2 regions of the Variovorax sp. M-6 genome follow, and region 2 is predicted to be linked to the other one. Evidence: predicted binding sites of a transcription regulator. Region 2 holds the regulator's gene; the other holds the start of a gene.

Region 1 (3,405 bases), on a different contig from region 2:
TGATCCAGGGATGGCCGGTCTCGAACAGCATCGTGAGCATCTTGCGCCACAGATCCGAGGCCTGGAGGGTGCGGCTGGGCGTGATCTCGCCGCGTGCGGCCTTTTCTTCGTAGGCCACGTAGGCGGTCTCGAAGTCGAGGCCGAACTTGTCGTGCAGATCGGGCACGTTCGACGGCGAGAACAGGGTCCAGGTGCCCTTTTCCATCACGCGGCGCATGAACAGGTCGGGGATCCAGTTGGCCGTGTTCATGTCGTGCGTGCGGCGGCGGTCGTCGCCGGTGTTCTTGCGCAGCTCGAGGAATTCCTCGATGTCGAGGTGCCAGCTTTCCAGGTAGGTGCAGACCGCGCCCTTGCGCTTGCCGCCCTGGTTGACCGCGACGGCCGTGTCGTTGACCACCTTGAGGAAGGGCACGACGCCCTGCGATTCGCCGTTGGTGCCCTTGATGTGGCTGCCGAGCGCGCGCACGCGGGTCCAGTCGTTGCCCAGGCCGCCGGCGAATTTCGACAGCAGCGCGTTTTCCTTGATCGACTCGTAGATGCCGTCGAGGTCGTCGGGCACGGTCGTGAGGTAGCAGCTCGACAGCTGCGAGCGCAGGGTGCCGCTGTTGAACAGGGTCGGGGTGCTCGACATGAAGTCGAACGAGGACATCACCTCGTAGAACTCGATGGCGCGGGCTTCGCGGTCGATTTCGTTGAGCGACAGGCCCATCGCGACGCGCATGAAGAAGGCTTGCGGCAGCTCGATGCGCGACTTGCGCACGTGCAGGAAGTAGCGGTCGTAGAGGGTCTGCAGGCCGAGGTAGTCGAATTGCAGGTCGCGCTCGGGCTTGAGCGCGGCGCCCAGGCGGGCCAGGTCGAACTGCTGCAGCTTCTCGTCGAGCAGCTCGTTGTCGACGCCTTTCTTGATGAACTGCGGGAAGTAGTCGGCGTAGGCCTGGGCCCGTTCGGCCGGCGGCACTTCGCGGCCGATGACTTCCTTGAAGATCGTGTGCAGCAGCAGGCGGGCGGTGGCGAAGGTGTAGTCGGGGTCCTTCTCGATCAGCGTGCGGGCGGCCAGGATCGAGGCCTTGTAGACCTCGTCCAGCGGCACGCCGTCGTAGAGGTTGCGCATGGTCTCGGCCACGATCGGGCCGGAGGTGATGCTGTCGCCCAAGCCGGTGCAGGCGGACTCGATCAGGCCTTTGAGCTCGTTGAGGTCGAGCGCGACGCGCTCGCCGCGGTCCAGCACGTGCAGCGTGGAAACCGCGATCGGGGCGTCCTGCTCGCCTTGCTTGCTGCGCTCCTGGGAGCGGCGTTCGCGGTAGAGCACGTAGGCGCGCGCGATCTCGTGGTGGCCGCCGCGCATCAGGCCGAGCTCGACCTGGTCCTGCACGTCCTCGATGTGGAAGGTGCCGCCGCCCGGACGCGAGCGCACCATGGCGCGCACCACGGCCTGGGTCAGTGCGTCGACCGTTTCGCGCACGCTGGCCGAAGCCGCACCCTGGGTGCCGTGCACCGCGAGGAAGGCCTTCATCATCGCGATCGCGATCTTGTTCGGCTCGAAGGGCACGACCGCACCATTGCGGCGAATGATCTGGTAGTGGGCCAGCGCATTGCCGGCGGGCGAGCCGGCCGTGTCGCGTTGCTGCGGCGTCGAGGAAGCAGCTTGGGGGGCGCGGGAGGCGGAGGGGGTGTTCAGGGCAGTTTGCATGCGATCCTCGGTTGGCAATTCTTGTTGGGGCGGCGGTGCCAGTGCGGCCATGGGTTTGGGCGTCGAGCGCCGGGCAGGGCACACTATATCTAGGGTCTCGCGGGGCTACAACCCACTAGATGTAGTGTTTTGGACAATTTCCAACGAATGTGAACGAAGACCTGCAGGCGTCGAATCGCGCATCTGCCCCATGGCCAGTGAGAGACGTTAGCGCAGTCCGCGACAGGCGGGCGTTTCCGCCGCATTTGGGCTTGGAAACCGCATGGTTGCTGAGCTTGAGCGCGTGCGTGGGTGCCGATGCAGCGCCGCATCGACGACGCATCGCATCCCGCCGCCCGATTGAAAAAAACTAGCGGGCCATGGCGGCCGGGGGGAACATCTCCCGATCCCAGCCGAGTTGCCGCTGCAGCAAGTGCCAGTCGAAGCCGGCGCCCGGGTCCTCTTTGCGGCCCGGCGCGATGTGCTCGTGGCCGGCGATGAAGCCGATGGCGTGGCGCTGCGCGATGGCCGGACACAGGCTGGTCAAGGTTTCGTACTGGGCGCTTTCGAACGGACCGCCTTCGATGCCCTCGAGCTCGATGCCGATCGAATCGTCGTTGCAGTTCGCGCGGCCGCGCCACCAGGATGCGCCGGCGTGCCAGGCGCGGTCGTCGCAGCTCACGAACTGCCACAGTTCGCCGTTGCGCCGCACATAGAAGTGCGCCGAGACCTCGAGGCCGCGGATGCTGCCGAAATAGGGATGCGCATCCCAGTCGAGGCGGTTGGTGAAGAGTTGCTGGACTTCGTCGCCGCCGTAGCGTCCCGGTGGCAGGCTGATCGAATGCAGCACGATCAGGTCGATGTGGGCGCCGGCCGGACGCGGCCCGAAGTTGGGCGAGCGCAGTTGCCGCGCGAATTCATACCAGCCGTCCCGCCAGAGACCTGCGGCCCCCCCGGGGGAGCGTGGGGGCTCATTCATCGACACCGAAGGCATTGGCGTCGTCGCCGTTCGGTGTCGCGATGCCCAGGCGCGCGATCCGGTAGCGCATCTGCCGCAGGCTGAGCCCGAGCCGGGTGGCCGCGGCGGTGCGGTTGAACCCGGTTTCCTGCAGGACGCGGATCAGGATCTCGCGCTCCTGCTGGTCGAGGTAGCTCTGCAGGTCGTTCGGCACTGCGGGCGCCGCTCTCGAGGCCGGTGCGGCGGCGGCGGGGCGCGCCGCTGCGTACGCCGGCGGCGCCGGTTCCGACGGCAAGGGTTCGGCAAGCATCGCCGTGCTGTCGACGAAATCGAGGTGCAGCATGTCGCCGTCGCTCAGCGCCACGGCGCGGTGCAGCAGGTTCTCGAGTTCGCGCACGTTGCCGTTGAGCGGATGCTCGGCGAGCCGCAGCAGCACCTCGGCCGACAGCGTCGGCACCGGCATGTCGGCGTCGCGCCCGATGCGTGCCAGCAGGGCCTTGCACAGCGCCGGCAGGTCGGCGCGGCGCTCGCGCAGGGCCGGCACCGCGATCTCGATCACGTTGAGGCGGTAGAACAGGTCCTGCCGGAAACGGCCCGCCTGCACCTCCGCGTGCAGGTCCTTGTGGGTGGCGCTCACGATGCGGACGTCGACCGCGTCTTCCTGGGTCGAGCCGATCGGGCGCACGCTGCGCTCCTGGATGGCGCGCAGCAGCTTGGACTGCATCGCCAGCGGCAGGTCGCCGATCTCGTCGAGGAACAGTGTGCCGCCGCGCGCGGC
Region 2 (3,405 bases):
GATTCCTAGGTCTTTGGCGGCGGCGCTCGCCGTCGTCGGCTACACTCGGCCGGCACGCGACTGGCGATAGGCGCAACCCTTTTCAGGTGCATTGCGCTGACGTGGACTACCACTGGGAAGCGTGCCGCCTGCGGTCTTAGTGGCAGGTGTTCAGCCGTTCGCCTGGGCAGCCCTTGTTTGGTTGAAGAACAAGGACCATTGTCTTGAAGGACTGCCATGTACCACCGCAACATCCTGGTCGAACAGACCGATCCTGAAATCTGGGCCGCCATCCAGGCCGAGAACGCCCGCCAGGAACATCACATCGAGCTGATCGCCAGCGAGAACTACGCCTCGCCGGCCGTCATGGCCGCCCAGGGCTCGCAGCTCACCAACAAGTATGCCGAGGGCTACCCGGGCAAGCGCTACTACGGCGGCTGCGAGCATGTCGACGTGGCCGAGCAACTGGCCATCGACCGCGTCAAGCAGCTGTTCGGCGCCGATGCCGCCAACGTGCAGCCGCACTGCGGCGCCTCGGCCAACGAAGCCGTGATGCTGGCCTTCCTGAAGCCCGGCGACACCATCATGGGCATGAGCCTGGCCGAGGGCGGCCACCTGACCCACGGCATGCCGCTCAACATGAGCGGCAAGTGGTTCAACGTCGTGAGCTACGGCCTGGACGCCAAGGAAGAAATCGACTACGACGCGATGGAGCGCAAGGCGCGCGAGTCGATGCCCAAGCTGATCATCGCGGGCGCCTCGGCCTACTCGCTGCGCATCGACTTCGAGCGCTTCGCCAAGGTCGCCAAGGACATCGGCGCGATCTTCATGGTCGACATCGCGCACTACGCGGGTCTTGTGGCCGCCGGCGTGTACCCCAATCCGGTTCCGCATGCGGACGTGGTCACGTCCACCACCCACAAGAGCCTGCGCGGCCCGCGCGGCGGCATCATCCTGATGAAGTCGCAGCACGAGAAGGCGATCAACAGCGCCATCTTCCCGGGCCTGCAGGGCGGCCCGCTGATGCACGTGATCGCGGCCAAGGCCGTGGCCTTCAAGGAAGCGCTGTCGCCGGAATTCAAGGCCTACCAGCAGCAGGTGGTCAAGAACGCGCAGATCGTCGCCGAAACGCTGACCCAGCGCGGCCTGCGCATCGTCAGCGGCCGCACCGAGAGCCACGTGATGCTGGTCGACCTGCGCGCCAAGGGCATCACCGGCAAGGAAGCCGAGGCGGTGCTGGGCGCAGCCCACATGACGATCAACAAGAACGCGATCCCCAACGACCCCGAGAAGCCGATGGTCACCAGCGGCGTGCGCATCGGCACGCCGGCGATGACCACCCGCGGCTTCAAGGACGAGGAAGCGCGCGCCACCGCCAACCTGATCGCCGACGTGCTCGAGAGCCCGCGCGATGCAGCGAACATCGACGCGGTGCGCGCCAAGGTGCATGCGCTGACCAGCCGCTTCCCGGTCTACAAGTAAACATGGCCCCCACGCTCCGCACTGCGTGTCGTCGCTGCCCCCCGGGGGGGCGCTGCCCGCCTTGGGGCGGCCCGGCGGCGGGCGGAGCCCCCACGCTCCGCACTGCGTGTCGTCGCTGCCCCCCAGGGGGGCGCTGCCCGCCTTGGGGCGGCCCGGCGGTGGGCGGGGCCGCCGCATGAAGTGCCCCTTCTGCGGCCACCTCGAAACCCAGGTCGTCGAGACCCGGGTGTCGGAAGACGGCGACTTCGTGAGGCGCCGACGCCAATGCGGCGCCTGCGACAAGCGCTTCACCACCTACGAGCGGCCGGACGTCAACTTCCCGGTGGTGGTCAAGAAGGACGGCAGCCGCGCCGACTTCAACACCGCCAAGGTGCGCGCCTCGATGATGCTGGCGCTGCGCAAGCGGCCGGTGAGCATCGAGCAGATCGACAACGCGCTGCTGCGCATCGAGCAGAAACTGCTGTCCAGCGGGCTGCGCGAGATCGAATCGACCAAGGTCGGCGAACTCGTGATGCGGGAACTCAAGCGGCTCGACAAGGTGGCCTACGTGCGCTTCGCGTCGGTGTACCGGAGTTTCGAGGACGTCGACGAGTTCAGGCAGTTGCTCAGGGATATCTGAGGCCGCTGCGCCCAAGGAGCCGCAGGCCGCTTTGGGGCGGCCCGGGGCCGGCCAGACCCTGAGGCCGCCGGGCGCGTTTGGATTGCAGCCAACTTTGTCCTGAATCGTTGCTGCCGCCCGCCGTCCGACCGCCTGGCCCGAAGACCGGGCCGGTGGGCCGCCGGAAGTCGCGCGGAGGCGCTGGTGCTTCTAGCATTCGGCGCGTCATGCCCGGCTCCGTCCCTCTTCAACCTTCACTTCCCGCTACGCCGCTGGCCGGTTTCACGCTGGTCGAGCTGCTGGTGGTGCTCGCGATCGTCGCGATCCTCGCCGGGTTCGCGATGCCGGGCTTCGGCCGGGCCCTCGAGCGCTACCGTTTGCGCAGCGCCGAAGAAGACCTCCGCTCCGCGATCCACGTCGCGCGGTCGGAAGCGCTCCGCCGCGGCGGCCGCGTCACCCTGCGCCGGGCATCGGCGGCCGGATGTACGCCCCGCGACGACCAGGACTGGAGCTGCGGCTGGATGGTCTTCGAGGACGGCGACAGCAATGGCCAGCGCGATCCCGGCGAGGCCCTGATCCAGTCCTGGCCACCGCTGCGCGGCGTCGAGGCGACGGTGTTCGTGCCCAGCCCCTCGACCTATTTGAACCTGAACCGATGGGGCCGCTTTCACAACCTGGGCGCCTTCAGGTTCACGCTGAAGCCCCCGGGCAGCACCGACCGCACGGCCGCGCGGGTGCTGTGCATGTCCTCCGCCGGCCGGCTCCAGACCCTCCAGGGGACCGACAAATGCTGAAGAACGCCGGCCGGCCCTACCGGCAGCGAGGCATCACGCTGCTCGAATCCCTGGTGTCGCTCGCGATCCTCGTGCTGGTCGCCTTCGGCTTGCTCGGCGTGCAGTTGCGCACCCTGGCCGATGCCCGGACCACCGTCCACCGCACGCAGGCCATCCGCCTGGTCGAGGATCTGGCCGAGCGCGTTCGCGCCCATCCCGGGCGGATGCGTCCCCTGCCGGCCGAAGCAGCGCAATGGGACCTGCCGCCGCCGCTGCCGGATTGCCGCACGACCGCCTGCGAGCCGACAGCGCTCGCGCGCTGGGAGATCGCACGCTGGAAGCAGGCGGTCGCGAGCGCACTGCCGCTGGGCCGCAGCGTGGTGTTCGAGATCACCGACAGCCCGCGGCAGCTGGGCGTGATGGTGGCCTGGCACGCCAACGCGAAGGGCCTCTCCGATCCGGCGCTCGACACGCCTTTCAGGGTTGACAGCCTGGCCGCGGGCGTGCGTTGTCCCGCCGGCCTCCTTTGTCATCTGGCCCATGTCCACCCCTGATGCCCGCCCTGGCCTGCGC

The links. Region 2 encodes NrdR, which represses ribonucleotide reductase genes. Its sites were predicted from a motif close to CACNANATNTNGTG; they were not measured.
Region 1: AB4Z46_RS18520 (ribonucleoside-diphosphate reductase subunit alpha) is a predicted target of NrdR. The motif match lies at 1,804-1,817, and genes of this name have one in related genera.

The regions. Positions count from the first base shown of each region.
Region 1 is NZ_JBFREQ010000016.1:27,218-30,622, forward strand. It holds gene AB4Z46_RS18520 (ribonucleoside-diphosphate reductase subunit alpha) at 1-1,690, opposite strand, end outside; gene ampD (1,6-anhydro-N-acetylmuramyl-L-alanine amidase AmpD) at 2,040-2,648, opposite strand; gene AB4Z46_RS18530 (sigma-54-dependent transcriptional regulator) at 2,641-3,405, opposite strand, start outside.
Region 2 is NZ_JBFREQ010000004.1:189,329-192,733, forward strand. It holds gene AB4Z46_RS06740 (transglycosylase SLT domain-containing protein) at 1-9, shown strand, start outside; ZMP/ZTP riboswitch at 47-175, shown strand; gene glyA (serine hydroxymethyltransferase) at 217-1,461, shown strand; gene nrdR (transcriptional regulator NrdR) at 1,637-2,080, shown strand; gene AB4Z46_RS06755 (GspH/FimT family pseudopilin) at 2,287-2,853, shown strand; gene AB4Z46_RS06760 (type IV pilus modification PilV family protein) at 2,847-3,386, shown strand; gene AB4Z46_RS06765 (PilW family protein) at 3,373-3,405, shown strand, end outside.